Regions from separate parts of the Mesobacillus boroniphilus genome, predicted to be linked through region 2. Evidence: riboswitches for the same ligand, from Rfam matches in the RefSeq annotation. Region 2 holds a riboswitch; the other holds the start of a gene.
The links. Region 2 has a riboswitch for FMN ahead of DYI25_RS09865 (ECF transporter S component). Riboswitches for the same ligand answer to the same signal wherever they lie in the genome.
Positions count from the first base shown of each region.

Region 1: it holds a riboswitch for FMN, as region 2 does, so the genes downstream of both, ribD (bifunctional diaminohydroxyphosphoribosylaminopyrimidine deaminase/5-amino-6-(5-phosphoribosylamino)uracil reductase RibD) here and DYI25_RS09865 (ECF transporter S component) in region 2, are expected to answer to the same signal.

Region 1 is NZ_QTKX01000002.1:837,292-847,327, reverse strand. It holds gene DYI25_RS17015 (peptidylprolyl isomerase) at 1-197, opposite strand, end outside; gene DYI25_RS17010 (S1C family serine protease) at 207-1,409, opposite strand; gene ribH (6,7-dimethyl-8-ribityllumazine synthase) at 1,621-2,091, opposite strand; gene DYI25_RS17000 (bifunctional 3,4-dihydroxy-2-butanone-4-phosphate synthase/GTP cyclohydrolase II) at 2,144-3,337, opposite strand; gene ribE (riboflavin synthase) at 3,349-4,005, opposite strand; gene ribD (bifunctional diaminohydroxyphosphoribosylaminopyrimidine deaminase/5-amino-6-(5-phosphoribosylamino)uracil reductase RibD) at 4,018-5,100, opposite strand; FMN riboswitch at 5,258-5,402, opposite strand; gene DYI25_RS16985 (metal-sensitive transcriptional regulator) at 5,459-5,800, opposite strand; gene DYI25_RS16980 (hypothetical protein) at 5,927-6,127, opposite strand; gene dacB (D-alanyl-D-alanine carboxypeptidase/D-alanyl-D-alanine endopeptidase) at 6,243-7,727, shown strand; gene DYI25_RS16970 (cell wall hydrolase) at 7,776-8,372, opposite strand; gene katA (catalase KatA) at 9,016-10,036, shown strand, end outside.
Region 2 is NZ_QTKX01000001.1:1,921,995-1,932,030, reverse strand. It holds gene DYI25_RS09895 (ATP-binding protein) at 1-284, shown strand, start outside; gene sigX (RNA polymerase sigma factor SigX) at 850-1,401, shown strand; gene DYI25_RS09885 (hypothetical protein) at 1,376-2,611, shown strand; gene DYI25_RS09880 (M23 family metallopeptidase) at 2,827-3,798, shown strand; gene DYI25_RS09875 (histidinol-phosphatase) at 3,868-4,680, shown strand; gene serA (phosphoglycerate dehydrogenase) at 4,725-6,299, opposite strand; FMN riboswitch at 6,590-6,723, shown strand; gene DYI25_RS09865 (ECF transporter S component) at 6,887-7,468, shown strand; gene DYI25_RS09860 (ferredoxin) at 7,657-7,905, opposite strand; gene DYI25_RS09855 (helix-turn-helix domain-containing protein) at 8,183-9,244, shown strand; gene DYI25_RS09850 (RecQ family ATP-dependent DNA helicase) at 9,235-10,036, shown strand, end outside.

The DNA of each region.
Region 1 (10,036 bases), on a different contig from region 2:
ATCAGTGAATCCAATATATCCGCGCCATACATTTCGGTCAATTTCGTATTCAGTTCGTCCTTTGTGATTTTCTCCCCATTAATGATCGCTGCCGTTTCTGTTTCTGAAAAAGCTGTCGCAAAGATCAAGAGGAGTCCTAAGAAAATCACTGCAAATATCATTAAGAGTTTATTATTTTTCATAAAAGCAATCATCATATTCCTCCATTATTCAGCGTTAGCAGCAGACAGGGCAACCTGTAAGGTTTGCTGCTTGCCATCGCGGTATATTTTCAATTCGACATTGTCACCATTTTGAAGTTTAGTATACATGTATCTTCTTAAATCACTTGCATTCTCTACTTTTTCACCATTGATACCAACGATGATATCCTGTTCGTGTAGGCCAGCTTTTGCAGCGGCAGAATTAGGGTCTACATAGGTAACCATCGTACCTGAATTCACACTGTCCGGCAGGTTGTCGAGATACATATCTGGAATTTGCGCCAGATCAGCAAGGCTTACACCTAAATATGGGCGTTCCACTTTCCCTTTTTCGATCAGCTGGTTGACGATTGGCATAGCTTCATTGCTTGGAATCGCAAAACCGAGGCCTTCCACGCCATTTTGCGATATTTTCAAGCTGTTGATGCCAATCACTTTACCATCCGTATTGATCAGCGCACCGCCGCTGTTGCCTGGATTGATTGCCGCGTCCGTTTGGATGACGTTCATTTCCCATTCCCCCGCAGAGGTTGGAACTGAGATAGAACGATCAACTGCACTTACGATTCCTTGGGTGACAGTGCGTGATAAGTCCAGGCCAAGCGGGTTGCCGATGGCCAGCACCTGGTCGCCAGCTCTTAATATAGATGAATCACCAAATTCAATGACATCTGCTGCATGAACTGCATCGATTTTTACAACCGCTAAATCTGTCAATGCGTCTGCTCCTACAACTTCCGCATCAACCTTCTCTCCATTGTACAAGGAGACCTCAACCTTTGAAGCACCCTCAATGACATGGTTGTTCGTTACAATGAAAGCGTCTTGGCCTTCTTTCTTAAAAATAACACCAGAACCAGATCCGCTTTCAACATTTCCCTGGCTTCGGGAAAAAGGATTGCTTTGCTGCTGGATATTGGTGATGCCGACTATTGATTTAGATGAGGTTTCAATGATATCGGCGATCGAGCCAGTACTCTTTGTCGAAGTCGGTGTCGTCACAAAATTTGAATTGCTTTCTGTAGCTGATTCCGTTTGTGGCTGTACTTGATTCCCAATCCCTGTGTCCGTATAATTCACTGCCGCAAGCGTGATTGCCGAACCGACTACCCCCGCCATCACAGTTGACATGATGCTTTTAAGTTTATTAGATTTTTTGACCGGTTCCACTTCCTGGTACCGGGAACGCTGTTCAAATTCATTCACGTTGTTTTCCTCCTCGCTTCTAACTTGTCTTCATCTTAACCAGAAATTATGAACAAATTATTAACAAACTGCGGCGAGGTTTTTAAAATATCGGGAAGATTTTTGCGATATGAATATTACACTACATAGGACCAGACCCTTCGAAAAAATCATTACTTCCATAAAAATAAAAAGCTGCAGACAATTTTGCCTGCAGCTTCATAAAAAACTTTTACATTTCGATATCCTTCATCAAGTTGGCCATTTCAATCGCGGACATTGCAGCGTCCCAGCCTTTGTTGCCAGCTTTAGTGCCAGCACGTTCGATTGCCTGTTCAATTGTATCTGTAGTCAGTACTCCGAAGATTACAGGGACTCCTGAATTCATCGCAGCGGCTGATACTCCCTTTGCTGTTTCATTGGAAACATAATCAAAGTGTGGGGTGGAGCCGCGGATGACTGTACCTAATGTGATGACTGCGTCATACTTATTGCTTTTAGCCATTTTTTGCGCGACAAGTGGAATCTCAAACGCACCCGGAACCCAGGCTACATCCACGTTGGTTTCCTCGACACCGTGTCTTTTCAACGCGTCCTGCGCGCCACCCAAAAGCTTGCTTGTGATAAATTCATTAAAACGCCCAACAACGATTCCCACTTTAAGACCCGTTCCTACTAAATTACCTTCGAATGTTCTGTTCATATTTATTCCTCCAGTTTAGATGGTTTAAATTTGTTCATCGATTCTTTACGATTTAAAAATTAAGTAAATGGCCTAATTTGCTATGTTTTGTTTTTAAATAATTTTCGTTTTCTTCCCTTGTTGGCATCTGGATTGGTACCCGGTCAACCACTTCAAGGTCATATCCTTTAAGCCCTTTGATTTTCCTTGGATTGTTGGTCAGCAATTTAATTTGCTTGATGCCTAGGTCTTTCAAAATCTGAGCTCCAATTCCGTATTCACGCAGGTCGGCACCGAAGCCTAGTTTTTCATTTGCTTCTACAGTGTCATACCCCTCTTCCTGGAGCTTATACGCACGCAGCTTGTTCATCAGGCCGATGCCTCTGCCTTCCTGGCGCATGTACAGAAGGACACCTCGCCCTTCCTTGTTAATCTGGTTTAATGCTGCATGGAGCTGCGGACCGCAATCACAGCGGAAAGAGCCGAACACATCACCAGTCAGGCATTCAGAGTGGACCCTTACAAGAACCGGTTCATCAGGGTCAATTTCCCCCTTTACAAGTGCTATATGTTCTTTGTCATCTACTACATTTGAATAACCGATTGCCTTGAAAATACCGAATTCTGTAGGAAGATTGATTTCAACCTCTCTGTTGATCAACTGATCCTTCCGGTTGCGGTATTCAATAAGATCTTTTATCGTAATCATTTTCAAATCGAACTGGTCGGCAATCTTGCGGAGCTCTGGGACTCGAGCCATTGTCCCATCTTCATTCATGATTTCGCAGATGACCCCGGCAGGCTTGGCACCGCTTAATTTAGCCAGATCCACAGCCGCCTCTGTATGACCGGCTCTCCTTAGTACTCCGCCCTTCTTGGCAACAAGCGGAAAAATATGTCCAGGCCTTTTAAAATCAGCAGCCTTTGACTCTGGATCCAGCATGCTTAATACAGTTGCCGAGCGCTCGAAAGCGGAAATCCCGGTTGTTGAATACTTATGGTCAATGCTGACGGTAAAAGCCGTGCCGTGTGGATCCGTATTCCGGGATACCATCGGAATTAAATCAAGCTTCTGGGCTAAATCCTGTTCAATTGGTACACAGATCAATCCCCGGCCGTGCGTTGCCATGAAATTGATAACATCCGGTGTTGCCTTGTCCGCCAGCGCGACAAAATCACCTTCATTCTCACGGTCTTCATCGTCACAAACGATGACTACATTTCCCTGCATGAGTTCATATATAGCCTCTTCAATCGGATCAAACATTTTCATCACCCTCACATAAACCCATTATCCTCTAAGAATTGGGCTGTAATATTGTTTCCTCGTTTTGGGGCTGTCGGAAACTGGTTACTCAAAAAGTGCCCTACATACTTGCCGATCATGTCACATTCGATGTTGACGATATCGCCTGTCCCCTTGAACCCTAATACCGTATCGGAAAGGGTAAGCGGAATTAGCGATAGAGTTAGACTTTCTTCTGAGATCCCAAATACAGTCAGGCTCGTCCCGTCAACAGCGACAGAGCCTTTCATGATGACATATTTCAGCAATTCAGGGTCAGCTTGAATTTCATAGTAAATCGCATTCTCAATTTGCTTTTTCCCTATAATGGTTCCGACTCCATCCACATGGCCGGCAACAAAGTGGCCGCCAAACCGTCCGCCCGCTGCCATCGCTCTTTCCAAATTCACCTTCGAGCCTCTTTTGACAGTTTTCAAACTGGATGCTTTGACCGTTTCCGGCATAACGTCAACCGTAAATCGATTTTCTGTAAATGAGGTGACGGTCAAGCATACCCCGTTTACAGCAATACTGTCTCCCAGATGGACATCTGTCAGGACTTTTTTTGCGTCAATTGTCAGGACAAATGACTCGCCACTATGCTGAATATTCGCGACCGTCCCAATTTCTTCAATAATACCTGTAAACATACAAACCTCCTTTTAGACCGGCTCAGAGATGATCCGAATATCCCGGCCAATTTGTTTTACATCAATAATTTCCAAAGAAACTGTATCCTCAAGCTGGGCAATGCCTTCGCCTCCATATGCAGCCGGAGCATTTTTCCCGCCGAGCAGCTTTGGAGCGATATACGTAATCACCTGCTGGAAGGCTTTTTCTTTTAAAAAGCTGCCATGCACCTCGGCTCCGCCTTCTACGTAGACAGAAGTAATACCCCGTTCACCCAGTTTCTTCAGCATGTCTTTGATCCCGACTTTGTCAGTCTCCAGCTTGATTATTTCTATACCCAGCTCTGTAAATTGTTCTTCACTTTCAGGCTTTGCGTTTGCACCTGTCACAATAATTGTCTCAGCAGCCTGGTCATTGACAATTCCCGATTCCAAAGGTGTCCTGAGGTTAGAATCCAGAATCACCCGTATTGGGTTTTTTCCGCCAGTTTCCAGTCTTGTCGTCAGACTTGGATTGTCTCTAATGACAGTATTAACACCAACCAAAATGGCATCATGTACATGGCGAAATTGATGGACATCCTTTCTTGCTTCTGCCCCGGTTATCCATTTACTTTCCCCGGTAACAGTTGCGATTTTGCCGTCAAGGCTGGTCGCAGACTTCAAGGTCACATATGGGAGCCCCGTGCTTATGTAATGGAAAAATACTTTATTAAGAGCAGAGGCTTCTTCCTCCATTAATCCAACTTGGACATCTATGCCTGCCTCCAGCATCTTTTTCACCCCTGCTCCGCCAACAAGCGGATTCGGATCGACCGAAGCGACAAATACTCTCTTGATGCCTGACTCTATAACCAAATTCGAACATGGCGGCGTTTTTCCGAAATGGCTGCATGGCTCGAGGGTCACATACAGTATGGCGCCTTCGGCCTTTTCACCTGCCATTCGAATCGCGTGGACCTCAGCATGCGGCTCACCCGCCTTCAAATGGGCACCCATGCCAATGATCTGACCGTCTTTTACAAGAACAGCGCCAACCTGCGGATTAGGTGAGGTTTGACCTTCAGTCGCACTGGCCAGATTGATGGCTAGTGCCATATAGTCCCGGTCGTTCATCCTGCTTCCTCCTTCCTTAAAATAGTAGTTTCCCTTCGGGTTTTTACGAAAAAATAAAAAGACCCCGAAACAAGATTGCTTCGGGGTCCTAAAAAAGGCAATGGCTAATTAGAGGGTTAAAAAAGGGCATACTTATCCCATTCTTTTAATCCTCGTTTTTTTCCTTCTCCCATCCAGACTTTAACTGTCGGCCCTGGAGTTTCACCAGATCCACCGTTTAACAAATGTTAACCGGGTCACGGACTAAGAAGCATGGCTTCATCACCGCCGGTTGGGAATTTCACCCGACCCCGAAGGAATGTATTAAGTTAGTGTCATTATACAGAACATTAAGTTAAATGAAAAACAAAACAACCTTTTATTTTTTCATCAACTTCTCAATCGTTGTCAAAAGCTCATCAATTACTTCATTGTCGCCATCATGAATTCGTTCGACGATGCATGATTTCATATGCCCTTCAAGGAGGAGTTTTGCCACGCTGTTCAAAGCTGCCTGTGTTGCGGAAATTTGTGTGATGACATCATCACAATACGTATCTCTTTCAATCAGGCCTTTGATCCCGCGAATTTGTCCTTCTATCCGATTCAATCTCGTCACGAGATTCTTTTTCGTTTTTTCAGAATGATGGCTCTTTCGTTCTGATGAGCAGCAGTTGTCACCACAATCAGACGGGTTCACTTCGGGCTCTAAAATGTCCATCTAAAAACCCCCTTTTAGCTTTTATACTTATTTTATCATACCCCCTAATAGTACCTATCATAAAACCTATTTTTTCTTAATAAAAACAAAATACACCCTACGAATCAGGGTGTAGTACATTACATGCTAAATTTGACTATTCTCACTCCTAGTTTGCCCGATCAACAGAAGCTCTCTTGAAATCCCTGCCGCAAACATGCTGCCAGCGAGCACCGCCAATGTTCCGTACAGAGGGTCAGTCACCTTCGAAAAAATCAGTTGTGCATAGAAGTAAAATCCTGCTCCGATGGCTAGAATGAGTAAAGTATTCCAAAAGTATCGGTACATTTTTTTCCCTCCTGAACCTTATATTTATTTAAACATTATCATAGACTCTACTAGTTGGTTATTGGGAAAATCCCTGTCGAATACAGTTGAGAAATGAAAGGAATGAACAAAAAAATTGAAACAAAAAACTACAATAATCACCGTATTCTTATTTGTTATCATCTTAGCCATCATTCCGTTTTTTCATACAGAGGAACCACCAGCCAAGGCAGTTGAGCCTAGTGGTGACCTGTCAGCAGAAATCAGTAAACTGTTAGAAATTGAGCCAGTCCTTGATGGTGCTTTGGCTGGGATCAGCATCAGATCTGCGGAAGATGGAAAACTGTTATACGAGCATATCGGGGACACTCGCTTGCAGCCAGCCTCTGTGCTGAAATTGTTCACCGCCGCGACGGCGCTGTCCGTATTAGGGGATGAATATCGCTTTACAACTGAAGTGTTGGCAGATGGAAAAATTGACGGCGGAACGCTAGCCGGTGACATTTATCTAAAAGGAATGGGAGATCCGACCCTGCTCCCCACAAACTTTGATGAAATGGCAAAAAAATTAAAGAGTATGGGAATCAAAAAGGTTGCCGGAGATTTAGTGGCTGATGACAGTTGGTACGATGATGTCCGTTATTCAGAAGATTTAACCTGGAATGATGAGCATCAATATTACGGTTCCCAGGTTTCCGCCCTTACCGCTTCGCCGAACCAGGATTTTGATGCTGGTACTGTCATTATCAATATTTTACCAGGCAAGAAAGGAAGAGCAGCAAACATTTCAATCGAGCCTGATACCAATTATGTAAATGTCATAAATGAAACAAGAACAGTAGATTCCAAGGGACAACATGACATAACAATTGAACGTGTGCATGGGACGAACAACATATTGGTGAGTGGAACAATCCCGGCGAATGCTAATAAAACAAGGGAATGGGTTGCCGTTTGGGAGCCTACCCTGTATGCAGGAAGCCTTTTAAAAAAATCACTAGAAGTACATGGGATAAAAGTAGTTGGGAAAATTAAAATAGGACATGCCACCGACACAATGACCAGACTAATTTCTCATAAATCGATGCCGCTTTCTGAACTGGTGATACCGTTCATGAAATTAAGCAATAACGGGCATGCGGAAGTGCTGGTAAAGGAAATGGGAAAGGTCGTCCATGGGAAAGGAAGCTGGGATAGTGGTCTTGAGGTTATGGATGCAGAGCTTTCCGGAATCGGGGTTGATACCAGCCGGCTTGTATTGCGTGACGGATCTGGAATCTCTCACGCAAATCTCATTCCAGCAAATGAAATGACAAAACTGCTATATCTTGTGCAGAGCGAGAAGTGGTTCCCTGCTTTCCAGCGTTCACTTCCCGTTGCAGGTGCCAAAGACAGGATGATAGGCGGGACAATGAGAAATAGGTTGAAAGATGAAGCACTGATGAATAGGATCCAGGCCAAAACAGGCTCGCTCACAGGTGTGAGCACACTTGCTGGATATGTAAAAACAAGGAGTGGCAAGACTCTTATCTTTACCGTTTTACTGAATAACCTCCTGGATGACAGAGATGGCAGGAAAATCGAAGACCAGCTCGTCAAAATCCTCGCAAGGCAGCCATAAATGAGAAAAAGCTGTGCAGTTGAGAAACCTGCACAGCTTTTTTCAATGCTATTTTGCAAATCGGTGGTTTCCTATTGTCACGGTTACTTCTCTTGAGAACACCCACTTGCTCACTGCAGTCTTCGGGTTAAAGAAGAACAATGAACCTTTTCCCTGGCCTCTGTAAGCGAGTGCCTCTTTTACGGCTTTCTTGGACTCTGCATCTGCCGCCTTATTGATTGCACCATTTTTTACAGGAGTGAAAGCATAGTAACCGTTTGACTTCTCATAGACAACTCCCTTTACTGTGTTTGGGAAATCAGGGCTTGCTACTCTATTCAAGACAACAGTTGCTACTGCTACTTTCCCTGCATATGGCTCACCTTTTGCTTCAGCGTGGACCAAACGTGCAAGAAGATCCTGATCCGCTGCAGACACTGATACAGCCGGGATTGTCAACTTTTGTCCTGGATATAGTAGATTACTAGTTCTATTATTCACTGTTTTCAATTCTGATAGTGGCACACCATATTTGCTGGCAATTCCCCAGAATGTGTCACCGCTTTTCACTTGGTATGTTGCCGCTTCTGCAGCTGCTCCCATTGAAAACAAAGATAAGGATGTTACTGCTGTTAGCGCTGCCAATGTCTTTTTCAATTTTCTCATTTTCCATACCTCCCAGTAGAGTTACTCTCTTTCTCTACTAATAAGGCTAGCAGTTGTAACATAGTTATTCATTGTCCAATAAGTGCCATTTAGGAGAAACCTCTTCTATCCGTTGAAACTCCTTAATTCTTCTTAAACCTAGAAGTTTATTCCACTCCCGGCCGCTTTCCTTCTATAACCAGACTTGTAAGTTTACGGTTCGAATTTTACATAGTGTTACATGTTTGTAACTTAGAATTTTAATATTTTTGTTGATATTATTCTCCTTACAGAGTCATCTCGGAAGATTTCCTGGATTTAAGTGACGATTTTAATTTTATTAGCGAAAAATAAATTTATTCGACCACATTTTGCATTATTTTGGCGGATTTTTAATTTATTCGACCACATTTAAAGATAATTCGACCACTTTTCCCAATAATCTGACCAACTTGTTACCGCTACTCGGAATCCGGATTGATAGTAAAGCACGATATTAAAATCTACCATCTAAAATTCGAACGGTACAAAACAAATGTTTATAGAGAGTTTCACTACTTAGATTGATTACTTAATTAAACTAATTATAATTAAGTATTGATTTTAAATTGAAAAGTGTTATCATTTAGCTATAAACCAAATTCATTATAAAGGCGGGTTAATGATGAGCAATAATCAAAAGAAGCATCTTACTACAAGCTGGGGAGCGCCGGTTGGTGACAACCAGAACTCCATGACTGCGGGCCACAGAGGTCCAACTTTAATTCAAGACGTACACCTTTTGGAAAAATTGGCGCACTTTAACCGTGAGCGTGTTCCGGAGCGTGTTGTTCATGCAAAAGGTGCCGGGGCACATGGATATTTTGAAGTGACAAATGATGTGACAAAGTATACGAAGGCGGATTTCCTTTCAGAGGTTGGCAAGAAGACTCCTCTATTCATCCGTTTTTCTACTGTTGCAGGAGAACTAGGATCAGCAGACACTGTCCGTGACCCACGCGGTTTCGCGGTAAAGTTTTATACAGAGGAAGGAAACTATGACATCGTCGGGAATAATACTCCTGTATTCTTTATCCGCGATGCGATCAAGTTCCCTGATTTTATCCATACACAAAAGAGAAACCCACAGACACACTTGAAGGATCCAAATGCAGTTTGGGATTTCTGGTCCCTATCACCAGAAGCATTGCATCAGGTAACCATCTTGATGTCCGATCGCGGCATCCCGGCTACCCTCCGCCATATGCATGGCTTTGGCAGCCATACATTCAAATGGACCAATGCTGAAGGCGACGGCGTCTGGATCAAGTACCACTTCAAGACAGAACAAGGAGTGAAAAACCTTTCAGCAGATGCAGCGGCTAAAATTGCCGGAGAAAATCCTGACTACCATACAGAAGATTTGTTTAATGCGATTGAAGCTGGAGACTTCCCAGCTTGGAAGCTATATGTCCAGATCATGCCTCTTGAGGATGCAAACACATATCGTTTCGATCCATTCGATGTCACAAAGGTATGGTCACAAAAAGACTATCCATTAATCGAAGTTGGCCGCATGGTGTTGGACCGCAACCCTGATAACTACTTTGCGGAAGTAGAGCAGGCTACATTCTCTCCTGGAACGCTTGTACCGGGTGTCGATGTATCTCCTGATAAAATGCTTCAGGGACGTTTGTTCGCGTATG
Region 2 (10,036 bases):
TTCCCGATTCGGCATCCGTCGTTATTAGCGGAAGGACCAATGAAAAAGGCTTATATTTCGAGGTAAGTGACCAGGGCCCTGGTATTCCCGAGGAAGACTTGCCATTCTTGTTCGAGAGGTTCTATAAGGGCGATAAATCCAGGACTCGCGGAGTGTCTGGCACTGGCCTTGGATTAGCTATTGCCAAGAATATTATCGACGCACATCGAGGGAATATTTCGGTAAAAAGCAAACTCGGACAAGGTACGACATTTTCCTTTTTCATCCCTCGAAATATTGAATAACTTGCCGACTATTCTTGATTCACAAGGAACATTGAATGTTTCCAGAGAGAGGCTGTGCCAAAATGCTATCATTTTTGGACAGCCTCTTTTCTATTTGCCTATTAAAGTTATAACGGACAGAAATCATGAAAACCAGAGGAAAAGTGTCCGTCATCATAGTCATGACGGACAGAAATCATGAGAACCAGAGGGAAAGTGTCCGTCATCATGGTCTGATGGACAGAAATCATGAAAACCAGAGGAAAAGTGTCCGTCATCATGGTCATGACGGACAGGAATCATGAGAACCAGGGGGAAAGTGTCCGTCATCATGGTCATAACGGACAGAAATAATGAAAACCAGAGGAAAAGTGTCCGTCATCATGGTCATGACGGACAGAAATCATGAGAACCAGGGGGAAAGTGTCCGTCATTAATCCATCCCCCTCTTTTTACGCCTGGAGCTTGAGCGAATATTTTGTCCTCGAAAATTCCTTCCATTTCCATTCTAAAAATAATATAGTTAATATGAAACTTTTATTAATTTTTTACGACTAATCTTATGAATACGGAGGCGAATAGACCTATGAACTCCGTTTTTGATGAATTGTATCAAAAATATCATCATGACGTTTTTCAATTTTTATTTTATATGGTAAAGAGCAGGGAGCTGGCTGAAGATCTTGTACAGGAAGTTTACATCCGCGTTTTGAAGGCTTACGAGCGGTTTGAGGGCAAGAGCAGTGAAAAGACCTGGCTGTTTTCAATTGCAAAGAATGTCGCGATTGATCACTTCCGCAAACAGAAGGGCTGGAAGCAGCGATTGCTTGAATCCTTTGATATGTCTGTACGCCAGGTAAGGGACGACCAGCCCCTGCCGGAGGAAATGGCACTTCAAAGTGAAGAAATACAAATGATGTACAAGTGCCTCGACCAATGCACGGTTGACCAGCGAATGGTCATCATCATGCGCTATATACATGAGTTAACAATAAGTGAAACAGCAGAAGCTTTATCGTGGACGGAAAGTAAGGTAAAGACGACACAGCACCGTGCGTTAAAGACACTGAAAAAGCTTATGGAAGAAATAATTGAAAAGGAAGGGATGACTAGTGAAAAAGTCACAGCTAAGCGATAAGCAGCTAGAAGAAATCCTCGGCCAGATGCCAAAGATAAAAGATCATCGCGACTCTCGTGACATTTATCAGAATATCGCCCATCGTGTTGAAAAGAGAAAGAAAATGCCAACATGGGTCATTCCGGGTGCAGCTCTCGCGGCAGTACTCTTCCTTGCCTTTATTCTTTCACCAGGATTGATGGGAAACAACTATTCTGAAGATAAAAGCATGGACAGCAGTGCTGTTGGAGAAAAATCATCCATGGAAATGAATACAGCAACCAGCGATGATACGGCAAATGAAAGTGCGAGCCAGAAGGAGAGTACTTTCATGATGGAGTCAGCAGATAGTAAGGTAGTAGAAAAGAACAAAGAATTCGCTGCGATGGATAAAGCAAATCCTTATGACGGCCTAATTTCTTTGTATTCAGAAGAGGTAGACACCGAGACTTCTGAAGTTCTCACCTACGCAATTCCTGACAAGCAGGCTATGACTGTGGTTCCAGTTACCGTAACAACACCCAAGAAAAATGCAAAAGCCTGGATTGACAGCTATGCAGAGACAATGTCAAAACTTAAGGAAGAAGAATGGGGTTTAAGCGATTATTATCCACTGGATGCGAAATGGAGTTCAGATGGAGAGAACAAAACATTGAGTATGGATGTAAAGGAAAATCATAATTTCAAGTACGGAAGCTCGGCAAGCACTAATTTTAAAGAAGCAATGACCCAGAACTTTTCTGGAAAGGGATTTGAGAAACTACTTCTTTTCACTGAAGGAAATAAGGGAATACTCCTGGAAGGTTATGGAACGATGGATGAAATGCCAATCAGTGCAGAACAATCCGCCAGACGGGCTTATTTATTCTTGTTAGCAGATGGGATCGAACTACCGTATCTTGTGCCAACAAAAGAAAAGTTCGAAACCATTGAATTTGCTTTTGAGCAGATGCTGAGTGACATAGATGAACAAAATCTTACTGCATCAATTCCTGGGAATATAAAATTAGATTATACAGAAAAAGAGAATAGTGTATTATCGATTTCTCTAGGAGAAGTAGCACTTGATGATAGTTTCCTGCCTCATCTGGAAGCGATCTTACTGACAGCAAAAGAGTTCAATTACAAAGGCGTAAAAATAGAAAATGCGAACATCGAACAGCTGGGACCTTTCAATTTGAACGAAGTCCTCCCGCTCCCAATCGCTCCAAATAAGAAAAATATTGATTAAAAAAAAAAGGCCACCAGGTCTTTTTTTTTGTTTAGAAAGGTGGTCTGTAAACCCCATACCATAAACAAATTTTCCTTCTTTTGCATAAAAAAGCAGATTCCCACCAATTATAACGAATGTGCTTTTTTAGCTGCTTCTTTTTCCACCATACAGTTCTATTTTTGTACAGGCTGTCATAGGGATGAAAAGGGAGCAAAAAGTTAAGGAGGAAGAAAATGCAGGATTATATAAAGCGTTTACTCATTGCCGGGTTAATGGCACTCTGTATCAGCTTGCTATTTCTTGGCGGAAAGCACTCTCAGGCAGAAATGCTCGATATAACAGAATTGACTTCAGATTGGGTTTGGCCAGCTGAGGGAATCATTACGGATTTATATGGAACGCGTCATGGCCATCATAAAGGCATTGACATTGCTGGTGAATTCAAAACACCTATACATAGTGTTGATAAAGGGGTAGTAACAAAATCCTATTATTCGGGCTCATACGGACACGTTGTGTTCGTTAAGCATGATAACAATCTGGAAACTGTATACGCCCATTTGAATAAAAGGAATGTTAAAGAAGGACAGGTCGTTAAGCAAGGTGATATTATCGGCCTGATGGGAAACACGGGGGATTCTTCTGGAGTACATCTCCATTTTGAAATCCATATAGAAAAATGGACATATGAAAAGGAAAATGCCATAGATCCAGTTTTGGCATTGGGAGAAGCTGCTGTAGGACAGCCTATTTTGGCTATGGCGAAAAAAGGTAATGAAGTGACGATGGAAACAATCGCCAAGCTTCGATTGACAGACGATATCGCCATTAATGACCAAGGTGAGAGTTTAAACGCTGAAAGTGAAAAAATAGATGGTCAAAATTCAGCGGCTAATGTCCCTCCATTAGTTGAAAAAACGATAAGGCATACTGTCCAAAGAGGAGAGACCCTTTGGTCAATAGCCGGACAATATAACACTTCTGTAGAAGTGATCAGGCAAGATAATAATATCAATGACAACCATATCTCTTCAGGGGATGTTTTAAAAATCGTGAAATCAGGTGAAAACAGTTATGTCGTTGCTTCGGGGGATACACTCATTTCTATCGCAAGAAAGACAAACACATCTGTGGAAAAATTAAAAGCTTTGAACAATTTGACATCTGACACGATACAACCGCAGCAAATATTAATAACCCGATAATCTAATCCTTGTTCCCGGCTGTTATCTGAAAGTATAATAGGTAAAACGGTCATAAAGGGGACGGGTACTATGCTGACGGATTACCACAACCATCTGGAAAGAGGCACATTGACGCTGGATTATTTGAAGCAGTTTACTGATACGGCCAATCAAAAGGGAATTCAGCATTTTGGGATTTCTGAGCATGCATATCACTTCTATCAGACTGCCGATATCTTGCGCAACAGCTGGGTAGATGAACGCAGATATTATGATATGGCTGATTATGTTAATCTTTTTGAGGAAGCATGGAGAAATGAAATTGACGTTAAAATGTCAATCGAGATGGACTACACTCCTGGCAAGCATAAGGAAATGGAACAGTTCATCAAAAGCTATGACTTTGATTATGTAATCGGATCGATCCATTGGATTGGTGATTTTGGGATTGATCTTGCCGAGTATCGCAAAGAATGGGACAGAAGAGATGTTTATGAAGTTTATAAAAGTTATTTTGACCAGGTTGTAACACTGGCGCAAACAAATCTGTTTGATATAATCGGTCATATTGATCTTGTGAAAATTTTTAAATATGTCCCTGAGGATGAAAGTTTCCTATTGGAACAGTATGATCGGGCGACATCGGCGCTGGCCCAATCCAAGACCTGTGTGGAAATAAGCACTGCAGGCTTAAGGAAGCCTACCCAGACTTTGTATCCAGATAAAAGGCTATTGCAGATGTGCTTTGATAAAAAAATACCGATTGTGTTGTCATCGGATGCCCATGTACCTGAGCATGTCGGTGCTGATTTTGATCAGGCTATTGACCTTGCTAGACAGGTTGGCTACGAGGAAATTATGACGTTTTCCAATGGAGAACGAAGAGCGTTCCCGTTAGGTTGACAAAAAAATACAGGCCTCCGATAACCGGGGCCTGTGTGCTTAGCTTATAGGACAATGCTGTTGATTGCGACAATGTCCTGCAGTGATTCAAGCTTCACGATCATATCGTCTGAAAGTGGCTTGTCAAAGGAGAGGACCATTATGGCTTCGCCGCCAGCCTCTTTCCTGCCAACCTGCATTGTCGCAATATTTACTCCATGGTCGCCGAGTACTTTTCCTACATGGCCGATTACACCGGGACGGTCCATGTGCTGGATATATAGCAGGTTTCCTGAAGGATGGAAATCGATAGTGAATCCATCAAGATTAACAATTCTTGGTCCGTAATGTTCAATGAATGTTCCTCTTGCTGTAAAAACGTCTCCATCTCCACGGGCTGTTATGGTAATGGTGTTTGCGTAACCATACGAATTTCCTGTCACTTTTTCCCCGACGATAATCCCTCGTTCTTTTGCAATATGGATTGCGTTCACTTCGTTAACCTTTATATCAATACGGTTTTCGAAAAAGCCTGCAAGCAGTGCTTTTGTTAAAAAAGAGGTCTCCAGTTCAGCGGCAGTGCCTGAATAGGTGGCTGTCAGCTCGCTGATCCCTTTGTTGTGGCATTCCGAAACAATTTTGCCCATTTCTTTTGCCAGCTGGTGAAAGGGTTGGATTTTCTCATAGATTTCTTTAGACATAGCTGGGAGATTAATCGAGTTGGCTACGGGTTTATCATCAAAGAAAGTCCGGATTTCACGGGCGACCTGGGTAGCAACATTCAACTGCGCTTCTTTTGTTGAAGCTCCTAGATGAGGGGTAACGATGACTGAATCAAGTTTCAATAAAGGGTGGTCGCCAGGGGGTTCAACTTCAAATACGTCCAATGCAGCACCTGCGACATGTCCATTCTCAATAAAATGGGCTAGAGCCATTTCGTCTATGATTCCGCCTCTTGCGCAGTTCAGCAGATAAACTCCTTTTTTCGTTTGGCTCAAGGTTCTTTCATTTAGCAGTCCCTTTGTTTCTTTTGTTAGAGGAGTATGGACGGTAATGATATCCGCTTCGGCAAGGACCTCGTCGAAAGTGGATAATTGAACGCCTAAAATCTCGGCGCGCTCCTTGGTCAGGAATGGGTCGTAGACCTTCACAGACATTCCGAAAGCCCTCGCCCTTTTTGCAAGCTCAGAACCAATTCTCCCTAACCCGATGATTCCTAATGTTTTTCCGTATAGTTCATTTCCAATAAACTGATTTCTTTTCCATTCCCCTTTTTTAACAGTGGAGTGTGCCTGTGGAATGTTCCTCATAAGTGCCGCCATCATCGCAAAGGTATGTTCTGCAGTGGAAATCGTATTCCCATCTGGAGCATTTACCACGATGATTCCTCTTTTAGTCGCTTCAGCTATATCGATATTATCCACCCCAACACCTGCGCGACCAACGATTTTTAAGGAGGGCATTCTGTCTAGAAGCTCAGAGGTGACTTTCGTGGCACTTCTGACGAGAAGAGCATCTATCTTTTGTATATCGATATTTTCAGAATCTATGCTCCCGATATGTAACTGAATATCAGGCTGTTCTAATAATGGCTGTAAACCTTCTTCTTTTATCGAATCTGCGGCAAGAACTTGAAACATCCAGATTTCACTCCTTAAAAGAAACAATTTTCTGATTATTTTACAAGACGAATATTCTTTTGTCAAACTGCAAAATCGTTCACGAATAGAATGTAAGCGTTGTCATAATCTATTGATTAATACTAAATATATTCTGTTATTCCGAATTTAGCAGAGATTTATTTTACAATCATAAGGGTTTTATGAATAAAATAGAATTAAACTCTCATCGTAGTCAAAAAATCGTCACAAGCATACACCTTCACAAATTATCTTTTTTTCAGTATAATAAACTTGTTAAATTAAATATGGTCTATCTTCGGGGCAGGGTGAAATTCCCGATCGGCGGTAATGAGAATTTTTTCTCTAAGCCCGCGAGCCTGTAAGGGCAGGATTTGGTGCGATTCCAAAGCCGACAGTATAGTCTGGATGGGAGAAGATGGAGGTTCTGCAGACGTTCAAAAAATGCAGGTTTTGAACGTTTATTAAGCATGCCTTTCACAAGTCTCCCTCAAGCTTAGCACTTGAGGGTTTTATTTGTTACGGGTATGTGAATGCTGAATCTTTCTTCTTTATGTGAGATGGATCTCTATAAGGAGAGAGGGAAAATGAAAAAAATTAGTGTAAAAGCAATGGTTTCAATTGGTATGCTGAGCAGTATCTCTTATGTATTGATGCTGCTGAATTTTCCGCTGCCACCGTTTCCAAAATTCTTAATGGTCGACTTCAGCGATATTCCTGCATTGATTGCTGCGTTGATTTTTGGTCCGGCAGCAGGTATTTTAGTAGAATTCTTGAAGAATACACTTGATTATTTCATGACAGGCAGTGATACTGGTGTTCCAGTAGGCCATGCTGCCAATTTTGCTGCAGGGGTTTTATTCATACTGCCAACGTACTATATTTATCAGCGGATGAAAACCAATAAGGGGATGACATTTGCTTTAGTGGCTGGGACAGCTAGTATGGCAATCCTGATGAGTGTCCTTAACTACTACGTATTCCTACCTGCATACACATTGTTCTTGAACATGCCAGCAATGTCTGGAGCGGATGCGCGAGCCATGATTGTTGCCGGAATTTTACCATTTAATTTTGTAAAAGGCATATTGATGTCTGTTATATTCATGCTGATCTTCACAAGGATGAAAACTTGGATTGAAAGACAGCAAACATTCAAAAGTGCATAAACTAATATGAGATCGTATACAAAAGCAACGGCCTGCACCGTTGCTTTTTTTGAATTTTATAGGTGGTTAAATGACTGGCTGCTCCTGATAAAAAGGGAGCTGGATACTGTTTTATGGTTTTTATAAATTCAAGATTTATAAAAACCATAAAAAAATTCCCGCTTACAAGCGGGAATTATGTACTATCTTTATTCGAACTTCATTGCATCTCCGTTAAATGGCTCATCTGCAACTTTAATTGAGTCAGTTGGGCAACCTTCGAATGCATCCATCATGTCGTCAATTAATACATCAGGAATCTCAACGATACCTTCGTTTTCATCAAGTGTTACGAATGCGATGCCTTCATCGTCGTAATCGTAGATATCTGGAGCTGCTGCACCGCAAGCTCCGCATGCAATACAAGTTTCTTTGTCAACAATTGTGTACTTAGCCATGATATAATTCCTCCCAAGTGTTTAACAATAATATGGCGTTTTCACCAAATAGTGAAAACGTATTCCTCATATCTATTGTAAAACTGTATCGTCAACATTTCAATAAAAAAAGTATTGAGAATGCTTATCACACAAGGCATTGAATGGTTTTTTCGTTGAAAATAAAACATTTTACTAGATATTTTCATGTTAAAATAATGTTGTATTATTTTTCTGCTATAGTGGGCGCCGAATATTATAGTGCCCTTTGCTTAATTTTTCATTCAAGGGTGATTTGATGGGGATAAAATATTTAGAGACAGTCGTATTGTCTATATTGAAGAGAATCAATGGCGAAAGAACCATTTATTCGTTATTTCATCTTTTTCAGGGCAAGCGTTCTTCGCAGACGATTCAGGACGCGCACTTATATAAAATCACCCCATATTTTCATACATACCCCTCAGTTACCCGGGATGGACTCGAAAAAATGATTAACAGGCTCCAGCACAGGGAGCTGGTAGAGGAAATAGCAGAAAAAAAGGTAATATTAACGGAAAAGGGCGAAGAAACCCTGAACCTGGGGTTATCTGAATATAGTTTTCCTGAATATCTGAATGGCTGGAAATATCATCAGGTAACGGATTACTTTTGGGAAAGGTTGACACTGCTTATCCAGGTGAGTTCAAATTTAATCAACCATGAAAGGTCCTTTATACCAGTAAGGAATAAGCGAGAAACCCTTATTTGGGTTAAACAATACATCAAGCAACAAAATGAAGATCGATATAAGCTGGCAGAAAGGCTTTATGGTGAGCTTATATCTGCACTTAATAATGAAAAAACGAGACCTGAATTGGTTGTTTTAAGGTTGACAGGTTTTAAGAAAATTGGATTGACGACTATGCAGGCTGCTGAGTTCACCGGGCTGGAACCGGCGCGTTATCATTTCGAATTCTTAAATTGCTTGCATGCAATGTTTGACAGGGTCCTGGAGAATGAGCAGGCCTACCCACTACTGAATGGATTGATCAAAAAGGCAGAGCGAAACGTACCGTTGACAATATCAACGGACAAGACATATAAATTAATGCAGAAAGGTTATAACTTGGAAGAAATTTCCGCTGCCCGTAACCTAAAACAAAGCACTATTGAAGATCATGTTGTGGAAATTGCTCTTTCCATCAAGGAATTCAATATAGACGGCTATATCCTTCAAAACAAAAAGGAAAGAATCCTTCAGGCTGCACAGCGAAATTCTGCAAAAAAGTTAAAGCAAATCAAGGAACAAGTGACTGATGCCTCCTATTTTGAAATCAGGCTTGTTCTGGCTAAATATGGTGATATGGAATGGAGTTAAAAAGATATTTAAAAAAGTATTTTAAATTCGAGGATTTCCGTCCAGGGCAGCAAGAAACGATCGAATCTGTTTTAGGAAGAAAGCATACGATCTCAATGCTGCCAACTGGAACGGGAAAGTCCCTGTGCTACCAACTTCCAGGCTATCTGTTGGACGGGCCAGTCTTGATTGTTTCACCACTGTTGTCATTAATGCAGGATCAGGTTGAGCAAATGATGGCAATGGGTGAAAAGAGAGTGATTGCTTTGAATTCCTTTTTGTCACCACAGCAAAAAGCAAAAGCCCTGGAAGAACTCGAATGGTTTCGGTTTATCTTCATATCTCCAGAAATGCTGGGGATTGAGTCTGTATTGAACCGGATTAGAAAATTGTCTGTTTCCCTGTTCGTTGTGGATGAAGCCCACTGTATATCTCAATGGGGATATGATTTTAGGCCGGACTACCTCAAGCTAGGAGAATTCAGGGAGAAGCTTGGACGACCTTTGACGCTCGCACTAACAGCCACGGCTTCGCATGAGGTCAGAAGGGATATCGCAGAAAAGCTCCATTTAGGAGATTGGAATGAGGTTGTCTATTCTGTGGACCGCCCGGTTATTTCACTTGCTTTAGAGTTTGCATCTACCTTTCAGGATAAGCTGGACCGGACAGTCGAGCTGGTGAAATATTTGAAAGGCCCCGGGATTATTTATTTTTCTAGCAAAAAAGTCGCTGAGCAAACTGCGTCTCATATGAGAGAAAGAGGAATCAAGAATGCCATGGCTTATCATGGGGGATTGGATTCGGAAAGCCGGG